DNA from 2 places in the Herbaspirillum sp. Her4 genome. Region 2 is predicted to be linked to the other one. Evidence: riboswitches for the same ligand, from Rfam matches in the RefSeq annotation. Region 2 holds a riboswitch; the other holds the start of a gene.
The links. A riboswitch is a leader RNA that binds a small molecule or an ion and turns the genes downstream of it on or off. The one in region 2 is predicted to bind fluoride.
Positions count from the first base shown of each region.

Region 1 (7,125 bases), 140 kb from region 2:
ATCGTAGCGAGTCGCCATGGTGGCGTCGTGCAGACCCCAGGCTTGCGCGGGCGTACTGGCGCCGACCACGGTTTTTTCCATCATCAGGTGACCACCCTGGCGCTGGCCATCGCGGCCGCGCCAGATGGCGTGACAGTGCACGAAAGGCTCGCCGTCCTTGCGTCCGGCGGTGGCGCAGGCGTATTCGATCACCGTTCCTTCTTCCATCGCCTGTGGCGCGCTGTAGAAAGCGGCGTGCTGGTCATCCACCGCCAGTGCAGGCATGAGGAAGTGAAGGGGGGAGACAGGGAGGTTGGCGAAGCGCACGGTACCGCCATCCAGGCCCGCGCGTGCCAGCGGAATGCTGATGGCGTCACGCAGGTTCATGCCGGCTTCGAGGGTGAAATCGAGATGCATCGCCGGACCGGACAGGGTAACGATGCGCTGCGGGTCGGGCGGGCCGGGGTGGCGGACGGTGCGGGCGAAGGCGGGTGCGGCTGTCATGCGGTCTCCTTGGCAGCTGGGCTGCAGGCGGTGCGGCTTTGAGGGGCCGTCGGGGCTGGTTGAGTTCGGGGATTATCGCGCGTTCGGTGGCGGGGTGCCGGTGAATGTTTTTAATCCGTCAGCACGCAGATGAAGTTTGCAACTGCATATGGTCACTCACAATGAGTGCTGACACTTCTGCGGACACCTCTGGCTCGATCAGCAGTACAGATGGAGGAAATGACCATTACAGTCCCGATACAGCGCACTGTACAGTTATGCTGTCCGCCTCCCGCTGCACGAGACAGGGTACCGGCCCGGCCTCACATCACTTCTCGCCGATACTCTCCTGCTCCCGCTCCGCCTGGCGCCGCGCCCTGTAGGCGCCAATCTCGCCGATCTTCAAGCCTTCCGGCAGCGACAGATACTTCCCCTGTCCCACGCGTTGCGCATGATAGATGCCGGTATGTCCGGAGAACAGATAGGCCACCACGCAAGCCAGCGCCGCAAACGGACCGATCTCCGGCCCGAACAATTCGACGGCCATGATGGTGGAGGCAATCGGCGTATTGGCCGCGCCCGCAAAGACCGCCACGAAGCCGATCCCGGCCAGCATCGAAAATGGCAGATGCAGCAGGGGGGCCAGCGCATTGCCCACTGTCGCGCCGATATAGAAGAGCGGTGTGACTTCGCCGCCCTTGAAACCGGTGCCCAGCGAGGTCACCGTGAAGACCATCTTGCCCAGGAAATCCCAAGGGGCCAGCGGTTGCTGGAAGGCTTCCACGATCACCGGGATGCCGAGGCCGATGTAGCGTTGCGTACCCAGCGCCCACACCGCCACCGCAACGATGGCGCCGCCGATGAACGGTCGCAGCGGCGCATAGCTGACGTGACGCTTCATGAAGGCCGATAGCCGGTGCGTGCTGTTGGCAAACACCATGCCGACCAGCCCGAAGACCACACCGGCCGCGATCACCGCCGCCACGCTCCACAGCGCGACCGGTACCACGCCGCCCATGTGGTAGTGGGTGTGATGCACGCCCCAGGCCAGCCCGACCTGATCGGCCGCAATGGCCGCCACGAAGCAGGGCAGGATGGCGTCATAGCGCATGCGGCCGATGGCCAGCACTTCCAGTCCGAACAATGCACCGGCCATCGGCGTGCCGAAGACCGACGCAAACCCGGCGCTGATGCCGGCCATCAGGAGAATGCGCCGGTCTTCCGTGCGCAGACGCAGCACCGTGGTCAGCTGATCGGCCAGCGCGCCGCCCATCTGCACGGCCGTGCCTTCACGGCCCACGGAAGCACCGAACAGGTGCGACATCACGGTGCCGAACAACACCAGCGGCGCCATCCGCAGCGGGATCACCTTTTTCGGATCGTGGATTTCATCGATCAGCAGGTTGTTGCCGGCTTCCACCGGCTTGCCGGTCTTCAGGTACAGCCAGCCGACCGCAAAACCGCCCAGCGGCAGCAACCAGATGATCCACGGATGGGTTTCACGCCAGTGCGTGGCGTAGTCCAGCGCGAAGAGGAAGAAGGCCGATGCCGATCCGGCAAGGGCGGCGATCAGGCTGGCGATCAGACACCATTTGATGATGTAAGGCAGCAGGTGCAGCTGTTCGGGGAGTTTATGATTTTTCATGTGACCAGAGTGCTGAATGAACATCCTGGCACACCGGGTGCAGCGCGCGCGAAGCAGAAAGGCGAACGCCTACAGCCCCGGATTGCCAGGTCACTGTAGGCATCATCAGCCCCAACAGGACGTTGGTGGCGGTTGAAGGAGGAATGCCATCTCCTTGACCCCGATAGTAGCAAGATTGAAGCTCATCGACAACGGCGCGTTGTCTGTTGCAGACAGTGCATAGGTCAATCATCCACGCAGGGCCGCTTCCAGGTCACGCAAGTGCAGCCAAAGCCGGCCGCTGCTGCCTGCCGTGAGGGCGTGGGCGATGCGGCCGAACCACTGCGGCTGCAGCCGCAGCGCCGTGCGGAAGGCCTGCAGGGCATCGTCCATGCGATGTATCTCTTGCAGGGCCACACCCAGGTTGAGCGCGGCATCGGCATAGCCGGGACGCAGTTGCAGCGCGCGGGCAAAGGCGTCGACGGCGGCGGCACCTTCCTTCATATCCTGCAGCGTCAGACCGAGGTTGAACCAGGTCTCGGCTACCTCGGGACGCAGCCGGCACGCTTGTTCAAAGGCCTCACGGGCGGCGGGCAGCGCGCCCAGTTCGCGCAGGGCGCTCCCCAGGTTGAGGACGGCTTCCATGGCTTGCGGCGCCAGCGCGACGGCCTGGCGCAAAGCCGCTACGGCCTCCGCATGCCGCCCCACTGCCGACAAACTGGTGCCGAGGTGGAAATGCGCCTGGCTCAGTCCAGGCTGATGTCGTGCCGCTGCGTCGAAATACTGGACGGCCGTGGCGGGATCGCCTTCGGCCAGCGCTATCCGGCCGGCCATGAGTAACGAGGGCACATGCTCCGGCCGCGGTGCCAGGCTCAGCAGGATATGTTGCCGCGCCTGCGCCAGCGCCTGCCGGTCCAGCGCCAGCATGGCCAGCAGCTGATGGGCCGCCGGATGCTGCGGCACCAGCGCCAGCAAGGCGTGGCAGACTTGTTCGGCTTCTGCGGCACGTCCGGCATTGTAGTGCTGCAGGGCGGCGCCCATGATCTGGTCGGGAGCGGCTGGCGAGGCGGACATGGCGCGGGCAGGTGGTTGTTCAGCCAGCGGCGCGTTCGACGATGACGTAATGCTTGCGCACCGGCTCCAGCACTTCAAAGACGCCCTTGAATCCCGCCGGAATCACCATCGCATCGCCCGGACCCGCTTCGGCCGCATGGCCCTGTTCGTCGATGACGCGGCAGCGGCCTTCGAGGACGCAGAAATATTCATCTTTGTTGGGGGCGAAGGCGATGCGCCAGCTGCCTTTTTCGCAGGCCCAGATGCCGGCGTTCATTTCTCCGCTGGCATTGGTGAAGTGATTCCACGTGGTGCGCAGCGGATTGCCCTCCAGGCGGCGGTCTTCGCGTGGGTGGTCGTATTCGGGCGCAGGGGAATTCAGGCGGAACTGGGTGATGGCAGGGGTGGCGGACATGATGAAGAAGTGGGCAGGCAGCGGTCAACGGCGAGGCCAGCAGTGTAACAGCAGCAGGCCCGCTACAGTCGCGCTGGCTGGCACCAAGCGGGATGCCTTGGGTCACATCGGGACAGGAGAATCTGAACGAGGAGAGCATCATGGGCAAGATCTGGATCGGCATTTCCGGCTGGCGCTATGCGCCGTGGCGCGGCAGTTTCTATCCCGAGGGGCTGCGTCAGGACGACGAACTGCACTACGCCTCGCGGGTACTGCCTAGCATCGAACTCAACGGTTCCTTCTACGCCCTGCAGCGCCCGGAAAGCTACCAGCGCTGGTATGAAGCAACGCCGCCCGGCTTCCTTTTCAGCCACAAGGGCAATCGCTTCATCACGCACACGCGCCGGCTGCAGGATATTGATGGCGCTCTGGCCAATGTCTTCGCCTCCGGCGTACTGAACCTGAAAGAAAAGCTCGGCCCCTTCCTGTGGCAATTCCCGCCCAGCTTTCGCTACGACCCGGAGCCACTGGAACACTTCCTTAGCCTGCTGCCGCACGATACCGAGGCGGCGCAGCGGCTGGCGCGTGGCCATGAGCCGCGCATGGAGGGCAGGGTGGCGCTGGATGTCGACCGCAAGCGCAAGCTGCGCCATGCCATGGAAATTCGTCATGACAGCTTCGTGGATGAATCCTTCATCAAGCTGCTGCGCAAATACAAGGTCGCGCTGGTCGTCGCGGATGCGCCCAAGAAATGGCCCTATCAGGAGGACGTGACGGCTGATTTCATGTACCTGCGCCTGCATGGCGACAAGCGCCTGTACCAGAGCGGTTACAGCGATGAAGCCATCGACGCCTGGGCCGAGCGCATCCGGGCCTGGGCCAGCGGCGGTCAGCCGGAAGATGGGCCGCGCATCTCGGGGAGCGCGCCGCGCAAGCGGGCCAGTCGCGACATTTACTGTTATTTTGATAACGATATGAAGGTCAAGGCCCCCTTTGACGCGCGCCGCCTGATCGACCGCCTGGGCCTGAAGCTGGACTTGCCGCCGCCCGGCCACATGCTCGATGAGGATCGATGAGGTGAACCGGCCTCGAGGAGCGGCTATAATACTGCCCCTGATGCGGACAAAATGGGCTGCAATATCAGTGACTTAGTGAAGTTTGCTGAATTGCTGAAGCCCGCCGCGTGAATTCATCCCGGTGCGGCCTTGCGCCTGCCTTTCGCCTTCATATCGTGACTTACAGCATCAAAGAAATCTTCTATACCTTGCAAGGCGAGGGCGCGCACGCCGGCCGTCCGGCGGTGTTCTGCCGTTTTTCGGGCTGCAACCTCTGGACCGGCCGCGAGGAAGACCGCGCCCGCGCCATCTGCCAGTTCTGCGATACCGATTTCGTCGGCACCGATGGCGAGAACGGCGGCAAGTTCAAGTCGGCGGCTGAGCTGGCCGACAAGATCAACAGCTTCTGGCCGGCCCGCCATACGGCCAGCAAATACGTCGTCTTCACCGGCGGCGAGCCCCTGCTGCAACTGGATACGGCCCTGATCGAGGCCATGCATGCGGTCGGCTTTGAGATCGCCATTGAGACCAATGGCACCATCGAGGTGCCGCAGGGCGTGGACTGGATCTGCGTGAGCCCCAAGATGGGCTCGGAACTGAAGGTCAAACGCGGCAGCGAACTCAAAGTGGTGGTGCCGCAGCCTGGCCAGCCGCTGGACGAATATGAAAAGCTGGATTTCCAGCACTTCCTGCTGCAACCCATGGATGGCCTGCAGGCGGCCGCCAATACGCGCCTGGCCATCGAGATGGTCAAGAACAACCCCAAGTGGAAACTGAGCATCCAGACCCACAAGCTGCTCAATATCCCCTGACCGATTTTTTGCTTTTTTCTTCATGCGGCGCTGCGCCGCGTGATTACAATGGCTTCACCCGGCCTGCTGCACGGCTTGTGCGGCGGCCATCCTCGAAGAAACATTCATGCTCACCATCACCCGCAAACTCGAATTCGACGCCGGCCACCGCATTCCGGACCACAAGAGCCAGTGCCGCAACCTGCACGGCCACCGCTATACGCTGGAAATCACCCTGACCGGCGCGGTCATCGACATCGAGGGCAATTCCGACAACGGCATGATCATGGACTTCTCCGACATCAAGGCCCTGGCCAAGGAGCACCTGGTCGATGTCTGGGACCATGCCTTCCTGGTCTATGAAAAGGACGCGCCGGTCCGCGACTTCCTGGCCAGCCTGCCGGGCCACAAGACGGTCATCATCGGCAGCATCCCGACGGTCGAAAACCTGGCCCGCGAAGCCTTCGCCATCCTCAAGGCAGCCTACAAGGACCGCTACGGCACCGGCCTGCATCTGCAGAAGCTGGTGCTGCACGAAACGCCCAATTGCTGGGCTGAAATCACGGCCGACTGATGGACGGCGCTGTCCTCCCGCAAGCCATCACCGAGGCCGACCTGCGCCACATGCGCGCCGCGCTCGACCAGGCCAACAATGCCTGGGCGCTGGGCGAGGTGCCGGTGGGTGCGGTGGTGGTCAAGGATGGCGTGGTCATCGCCACCGGCTTCAACCAGCCCATCGGCAAGCACGATCCGACCGCCCATGCGGAGATCATGGCGCTGCGCCGGGCGGCCGAGAAGCTGGGCAACTATCGCCTGCCCGGATGTGAACTCTACGTCACGCTGGAGCCCTGCGTGATGTGTTCCGGTGCCATGATGCACGCCCGCCTGGCACGCGTGGTCTATGGCGCGGCCGATCCCAAGACCGGTGCGTGCGGCTCGGTGGTGAACCTGTTTGAGCAGGACAAGCTGAACCATCACACCGAACTGCTGGGCGGCGTGATGGCCGAGGAATGTGGCCAGTTACTGAAAGAATTCTTCGCCATGCGACGCGAACAAGTGAAGCAGCAACGCCTGCTCGACGCCGCCGCGCAAGGCGATGCACAAGCATCAGGTGAACCAACATGACGATGGCAACTGCTGGCCGTGAATTGCTGGAAGGACTGGTCCCGCCGGGAACGGGGGTGGCCATTGTGGCACCGTGTGGCCATGCCGGGCTGGATCCCGCCGGCGTGCAGCGCGGCGTGGCCTTGCTGGAATCGCTGGGCTGCCGGGTGCGCAATTTCTACGACCATGCCCGGCGCTACCAGCGCTTCGGTGCCACCGATGAGCAGCGCGCGGCGCAACTGATGGAAGCGGCAGCCGACCCGGAAATTGACGTCATCATGGGGCTGCGTGGCTCCTACGGCATGAGCCGCATCCTGCCCGCGCTGGATATTCCTACGCTGGCGGCCAGTGGCAAGCTGCTGGTGGGCTACAGCGATTTCACGGCCCTGCAGTGCTGCCTGCTGGCGCAATCCGGTTACGCCGGTTTCCAGGGGCCGATGCTCTCCGGTGACTTTGGCGCCGAATCGCCCAATTGGGCAGCGCTGGCGACCTTGTGGCGCACACTGACTTCATCGCAGGTGGTGGTCCACAACTATGATGGGCTGGCAGGTGCAGATCGTGCCCCCAATGGAGACCGCCGTACCGATCCGCTCAGTCCGGTGCTGCAGTGTTCGGGCAAGCTGTGGGGCGGCAATCTGGCGA
Region 1 is NZ_CM176330.1:4,035,570-4,042,694, reverse strand. Features, by position in the region: gene ACWFUC_RS18340 (PCC domain-containing protein) at 1-483, opposite strand, end outside; gene ACWFUC_RS18335 (voltage-gated chloride channel family protein) at 791-2,107, opposite strand; fluoride riboswitch at 2,197-2,270, opposite strand; gene ACWFUC_RS18330 (tetratricopeptide repeat protein) at 2,336-3,160, opposite strand; gene ACWFUC_RS18325 (cupin domain-containing protein) at 3,180-3,554, opposite strand; gene ACWFUC_RS18320 (DUF72 domain-containing protein) at 3,695-4,609, shown strand; gene queE (7-carboxy-7-deazaguanine synthase) at 4,765-5,400, shown strand; gene queD (6-carboxytetrahydropterin synthase QueD) at 5,507-5,953, shown strand; gene tadA (tRNA adenosine(34) deaminase TadA) at 5,953-6,504, shown strand; gene ldcA (muramoyltetrapeptide carboxypeptidase) at 6,507-7,125, shown strand, end outside.
Region 1: it holds a riboswitch for fluoride, as region 2 does, so the genes downstream of both, ACWFUC_RS18335 (voltage-gated chloride channel family protein) here and ACWFUC_RS17635 (voltage-gated chloride channel family protein) in region 2, are expected to answer to the same signal.

Region 2 (7,125 bases):
GTGGCTTCACCCACGGCGGCCTGTCGCTTATCGCGTTCTGAAGCAGCGTCCGCTTCGGCATGAGAAATAGCTTCTTCTAGCGTCGAAATCCGTCGCTCTGCAAATTTTAGCTGTGAGCTCAGCCGGCTCTGTTCCTGTTGAAACTGCTGCCGCTGCAATGCCGTTTCTTGGAGCAGTTGCTTGGACAAGCCTTCATATCGCTGCTGTGCTGCCACCAGGCTTTCTTGATGAATCTGTGCGGCAGCGGCACTTTGCTCACGTGACTCATGCAGTGCGGCCTGGGTTGACTTCAAATCTAGCTGCATCGATGCCACGCTCGCATGTGCTGCCACCAACTCGGCGCGTGCTTGGGCCACCTCTTGGTCCCGCATAGAAAGAAGCGCGCGTATCGCATCCAATTCTTCACGCAACATATCCACCCGCATATTTGCCTCGGCCACGGTCTCTTGGGCGGTCTCGACCGATTGCTGGGCTTCGAGCTTGAGCTTTACGACATCATCGAGCTGCGAAGACACCGCCGCCTGCCAAAGCTGGCGCATGAGATCGGAAATATCTGCCGGTATATCTGGGAGAGCCATGTCGGCCAAGCCGGCGCTGATAATTTCCGATTCAATCGCGTTTATGGTCCGGCCGAGCGTCGCCGGATCGCCGCCGCCAAGCCGATCCTTCAACTTGCGTACCGAGACGATGCGGCGAAAGCGCTCGCGGGTCGGCGGGGATGAGTCATGGGCCTCGGCCAGCATCGACAGGATGGTCGAACGGATCTGATCGGGGGAGGCAATGGCGGGGCGGGACATAGAGAGGCTCCGTTGGCGGACGAATATCCTTATATTACATACATTCCTAACGTTATGTACGGTTAAAACGTTAGTTTTAATTTTTAAAATAAAAGATAACTCCTATTATCGTCTTAAAACAGGCCAATGAGGAGGCTAAATGCCAGCCTGCGGCCGGTCGCGCATGGGGAGTAGGTTGGATATGAGGGGAAAGGCACCAGTCAGCAAGCAACTGATTTAAAAGGGAAATTTCATTTTGGTCGCCCGGAAAGCCTCGTCAGTACTGGGGCCGCCTACCGTCGCAAAATGCACCGGAATCAAAGAGACCCCATTGAACAACCTGAAAGTTTTGACGTACAACTCCCTCTTCGGAGGGGCGGACGGCAGTGACACGAGCAGATCAGCCACACAGATTCAACTGATCAGCAAGTTGCAGCCTGATATTTTCCTCATGCAAGAAGCGCGGTCATGGGATGGCGATGGCTATAGCCTCTTATTTGCAATGGAGAAACAAATCGGGATGCGCGGATTCTTGTCGCCAGCCCTCGTTACGTGTCAGCACGTCGTGACCTTCATTCGTGAGCCGCTCAAGCCGATCCGATTCACCTCGGACGCCGCTCACTTTCATCACGCCATGGGGGCATTGGTGGTGCATGTGCCGGGCATCGAACGGCCGCTGACCGTCTACAACGTGCACCTATGCCCTAATGGGGCGACATTGCGACAGCGCGAGGCGGCTTACCTGGCCGTGCAGGCGGCGCCAGACAGCCTCGCACTGATTGCCGGCGATTTTAATTCTGCGTCGCAGTACGACGATACGCCCGAGGACTGGAACAAGCTTCCCGACCATCATCGATCCAGGTATCTGGGTGTTGACCTCAAGGAGATTGATCGGAGCGTCACATCCCATCTTGACGCGGCAGGATGGATAGATATCGGTAACGCGTTGGACCTTCACAAGACACCCACCGTACCGACACGTTGCTACCCGCGCAGCGAATTTCCAACCATGCGGTGTGATTACGTGTTCGCTACCCGCGCATTGGCGCTGATGGCGCGGAGCTACGAAGTCATCCGTAATAGCAGCACTGATGTTGCCTCCGACCACTATCCGGTACTCACCAGCTTCGATCTCTCTTGATGGAGAAATGCGCATGTTTCTTCCTACATTGGTAGAGCGAGCCAGGCTTAACCGACCTAGCCGGCGGGAACGACCAATCGATGGCAGCAAGCTTGAGCCTCACGAGCGCCCACCATGGGTTAAGCGCCTGCTTGAGCGAGCGATCACCCATCTTCTGAACTGAAAGTACCTATGAAAGCAAACTGGCTTCTCCTCAGCTATAAGATCCCTCCGGAACCCGCCAAAGCCAGAGTGGCAGTCTGGCGCAAAATCAAAGCCTGTGGGGCGGTGTACCTGCAAAGCAGCGTGTGCGTGATCCCAAATAACGCGGAGCATCAACGCATCCTCCGCATGCTCCAAAACGATATCGTCACGAATGCTGGAGAGGCTTTCGTATTAGAGGCGGTTGGTCTTGACGATCATCAGGAACAGCTCCTAACACAGCGATTCAACCAAGATCGCGACGAGGAATACGAAGAGTTTCTCGATAAGTGCAACGACTTCGAAAAGGAAATTGCCAAGGAAACAGCCGAGGAACATTTCACCTACGCTGAGTTGCAAGAGAACGAGGAAGATCTCAAAAAACTCAAGAATTGGCTGGAGAAAATCCGCAAGCTGGATTTCTGCAACGCCCCCAAGGGCGAAGATGCCGCCAAGCGCCTTTCGTTCTGCGAGCAGCTTCTGGATGAATACGCGAACACCGTCTTCCAACGGGAAAACTCGCGCCTCAATGACGGCTGACTCCTTCACTCATCTCCACGCTGAAAGGTAGATTTAAATGCTAAATCTGGCTCATCTTGCACCTACAGTGCTCGCTTCGTTTATGGCCTCATTGGTCGAATTTGTAGAGGCGCTGACCGTCGTATTGGCGGTCGGCACCGTCCGAGGATGGCGACCGGCTATTGCTGGCACCGTCAGCGCCCTAGGCATTTTGCTTCTGATGGTCGTCTTCTTCGGGAAATCGCTGGCAGCCATTCCCCTGCCAATTATCCAGCTTGTCATCGGCACCTTGTTGTTGATGTTTGGGCTACGCTGGCTGCGCAAGGCCATCCTGCGCTCGGCCGGTGTCATACCACTGCATGACGAAACAGCGGCCTATCAAAAGGAAACAGCACTTCTCCGCCAGGACATGCCTTCCAAGAATGCCTGGGACAAAGGTGCCTTCCTCACCGCTTTCAAGATTGTGATGCTGGAAGGCATTGAAGTGGTCTTCATCGTCATTGCCATCGGCGCAAGCGGGCAACTCATGCTGCCGGCGTCCATCGGCGCGTTGGCAGCCTTGCTCGCGGTCATTCTGTTGGGACTGTGGCTCCACCGCCCCTTGGCGAATATTCCGGAAAACACCCTGAAGTTCGGCGTCGGCATTCTCCTGGCGGCTTTCGGAACATTCTGGGTCGGGGAAGGTATCCGTATCGAATGGCCAGGGGAGGACCTGATTTTGATTGCCCTCATCGTCGGATATTTTGCTATTGCTCACGTTGTTCTGTGGGCTTGCAGAAAAAGACGCGCGAGCCGCATCCTTTCGACCCGGGCGACACAAAAGAAGGCTGTGGCCAGCAATCCCGGGTGGCTGGCTACGATCTGGATCGAGCTGGTAGCCATGTTCGTTGATGATGGCGTACTGGCAGGAGGTACGCTTGCCTGGATCGCAGTGGGCTGGGGAGCAATGGCGATTGTATCGGCACCAATGGAACTTGCGGCCAGCCTGTTTTCAACCGGGCTGGCCATTATCCTGGCCGCCAGCGCGATTAGAGCGTCGTCAAGATAAGACAACAGCGAGGCAAACATCGGTTGTTCTTTAAATCGAAACTTGCTAGTATCTGTTCCAAGGAGATGGCATTCCTCCTCGAACCGCCACCAACATTCTGTTGGGGCTGATGATGCCTACAGTAACCTGGTAACCCAGGACTGTAGGCATTCGCCTTTATAGTTCTGCTCGCCAGGCCGATTACTTCAATCCCTGGCAGCATGAAACACTACAAACACCCCGAACAACTTGATCTGCTTCCGTACATCGGAAAATGGTGCGTCATCGCCAGCTTGATTGCCGCCCTGGCGGGCACCGCATCTGCATTCTTCTTGTTCGCGCTCGAATACGCCACGCATTGGAGGGAAAGCCATGGCTGGATCATCTGGCTCCTGCCGTTGGGCGGCTTCGTTGTTGGCTGGCTCTATCTCCATACGGGCAAGCCGGTCGAGGCTGGCAACAACCTGCTGATTGACGAAATTCACGACCCGAAGAAAGTGGTGCCACTACGGATGGTACCGCTGGTCCTGTTTGGCACCGTGATGTCGCACCTGTTCGGTGCCTCGGTGGGCCGAGAAGGTACTGCCGTGCAGATGGGCGGTGCGCTGGCTGACCAGTTGACGCATCTCTTTAAGATGCGGCACGAAGACCGCCGCATTTTGCTAATGGCCGGGATAAGTGCAGGCTTCTCGTCGGTCTTTGGTACACCCATGGCCGGTGCCATCTTCGGGCTGGAAGTCTTGGCCATCGGGCGTATGCGCTATGACGCCATTTTCCCTTGCTTTGTGGCTGCCATTGCGGCCGATCAGATTGGGTTAGCTTGGGGCGTCCATCACACCCACTATTCCATGACCGGAAGCGCGCCTATCGCGATTTGGAGCGTTGCGGCCGTGATCGCGGCAGGCATCATCTTCGGCCTGATCGGCATGATCTTCGCCAACACGACCCATAGCCTGTCTTCTTTCATGAAGCGCCACGTCTCTTATGCACCATTGAGACCGTTTATTGGCGGCTTGGTCGTCGCCATCGCGGTATGGCTCGTCGGCACGGATCGCTACATTGGCTTGGGTATCCCAGTGATTGTGGAATCCTTCCAGCACCCAGTGGCACCCTGGGATTTCCTGGCCAAGATGATTTTTACTGTCACCTCGTTGGGTACGGGCTTTAAGGGTGGCGAGGTGACGCCCCTGTTCTACATCGGCGCCACCGTCGGTAATGCCTTGGCGCCGGTGCTGCATCTGCCATTTTCCCTTTTGGCGGGTATCGGATTCGTGGCGGTCTTTGCCGGTGCGGCCAATACCCCCATTGCTTCCACCATCATGGCCATCGAATTGTTTGGCCCTGAAATTGGCCCCTTCGCCGCGCTTGCCTGCGTCGTGAGCTATCTCTTCTCTGGACATACCGGCATTTACCACGCCCAACGAGTGGGACATGCAAAGCATCGTCCGCACCCAGAAGGAATGAAGATATCTGAGATCAGCGCCTATCGGGCGAAACTGAAGAACGAGCATCAGCAGCAGACCACCGAATCTAAGACAGAGAAGGTCCAGGACCATGACTGAGACGACTGCGCTTCGGCTGTACTTCCCGATTTCTGCCAAGGCGAAAGCCACCCGATTCTGGCACAAGCTATCCGCGCCAGCGCTTGCGCATCACCTGGTAGCCGTGGCGCATCGCGCAGGTATTGCGCAGGTCACCCTGCATCATGTGACGGCCGGCTATCTGCCTGGCGAAAAGATGAGTCATCACCATCCGGATGTCTCATCAATGCGCCATCCCCAGTGCCTCGAATTGCTTGACTCGGAAAAGCAACTGCGCAAGTTCCTGCACGATCACCATGAGGAGCTGACCAAGGTTCGCGCCGTACTTTTCCGGTGTGAATTGCCCCTTGAGGCAGGAGACAAAACATGATCAAGGCAATCGCTGTCATCAGTCTGGGAGGCGCCGTAGGGTGCGTCGCCCGCTGGGGGCTCAGCACCAGGTTTAACGGCATGTTCAGCGTTATCCCAGCCGGTACGCTTCTAGCCAACTGGCTCGGTGGCTATCTCATCGGGCTGGCTACCGCCTATCTGGCTACCCATCCGATGATCGCGTCGGAGTGGCGCCTGTTCATTGTTACCGGTTTTCTCGGCGGGCTGACGACCTTTTCCACGTTCGCTGCAGAAGTTGTTTCCTTATTGCAGAGCGGCCGGCTTATATGGGCGATTGGCGCAATTGGCCTGCACGTGGGTGGCGCCTTGCTGATGACGATTCTCGGTATTTCCACAGTGATGTTGACACGTTAAGGAGCCCACCATGAAAGGCTTTCAGATCACCTTTTTCACGCAGCAAGACCGCAAACACAAAGGGAAGCCGTTGGCCGAATGGTTGCTGCAGTTCGCGCGTGAGAACGGTGCGCACGGCGGCACGATCACGGCTGGAAGCGAAGGATTTGGACGAGATGGACGGATACATTCCGCGCACTTCTTTGAGCTGGCCGATCAACCCATCGAAGTAGTTGTCGCCGTGGACGAACGCACCTCGACGACGCTGTTTTCTGGACTTGAGACAGAAGGTGTATCGGTTTTTTACGTGAAGACGGCCGTCGAATTTGGTGCAATAGGCTCGCCAAAGTAAAACGGCATCGGTCAACCTGGGAGAAATAATGGAGACAAAAGAGAAGCCAAGCAGCCAGGAGATGCGGGACTTGAAAGCCAAGCTGAACCTGCACATTGGGATGCTGACAGCCGCCCACTTCGTGATTCTGGCTGGTTGGTTGGGCCTATCTCAACTCGAATACAGAAATCCAAGAGTCGTACTTTGCTTATTGATTTTGACGTCGTTGACCTGGCTGTGGTTGGTTGTCACAGCCAGGCGTCGCTGGAGTTTATGGAGGGCGCAGGAGCGCAAGGAGACGACGCCAAGTGAGCACTAAGACTCACCATTGCGTCAATTTTTCATATTTAGGAGATCACCATGGCAATTACGCTGAAGAGTCGACATCCAAAGAAAGAACAGCAGAGCCTGGCCATTGGCCTGGAGAAGTGGCACGAGAGCCTATTGCTAATAAGCGCTCTGCTAATCGTTGGCGCGCTCTTTCTCGGAAGTGAAAATGCAGAACAGCATATCCTGCACTTATTGCACTGGATCGGAAGTGACTGTAGCTGGTGCCGCATCTCCCCCATTTGAAATCTCGCCAGCGTGACTAAAGCGATCCTTCAGTCGCTTTAGTCTGCTTACTGATGCTGGACTGGGTAAGTCACGGATCATCTGGATGCTTCCGCTATGACGTTTCGGTGCGGTTGGGCTCTGTCTTCCTACTGGCAAGCCGCTAGGGCCGACAACAACCTGTTGCTCTTGGGTACCGTCATGTTTCATCTTCTCGGCGCTTTGGGCGGAAAGATGCGGCGGCTCAGCCAAGGGGAGGCTGGCTTACAAGTCGGCCGATACCGAGATAAGTCCGGAAATCGCATTTAATCCTGCAAGTACTTAACGTCGCAGTC
Region 2 is NZ_CM176330.1:3,890,948-3,898,072, reverse strand. Features, by position in the region: gene ACWFUC_RS17655 (DNA-binding protein) at 1-797, opposite strand, end outside; gene ACWFUC_RS17650 (endonuclease/exonuclease/phosphatase family protein) at 1,108-1,917, shown strand; gene ACWFUC_RS17645 (Chromate resistance protein ChrB) at 2,089-2,637, shown strand; gene ACWFUC_RS17640 (COG4280 domain-containing protein) at 2,675-3,664, shown strand; fluoride riboswitch at 3,717-3,790, shown strand; gene ACWFUC_RS17635 (voltage-gated chloride channel family protein) at 3,865-5,205, shown strand; gene ACWFUC_RS17630 (DUF190 domain-containing protein) at 5,198-5,554, shown strand; gene crcB (fluoride efflux transporter CrcB) at 5,551-5,928, shown strand; gene ACWFUC_RS17620 (DUF190 domain-containing protein) at 5,939-6,259, shown strand; gene ACWFUC_RS17615 (hypothetical protein) at 6,330-6,557, shown strand; gene ACWFUC_RS17610 (hypothetical protein) at 6,599-6,811, shown strand.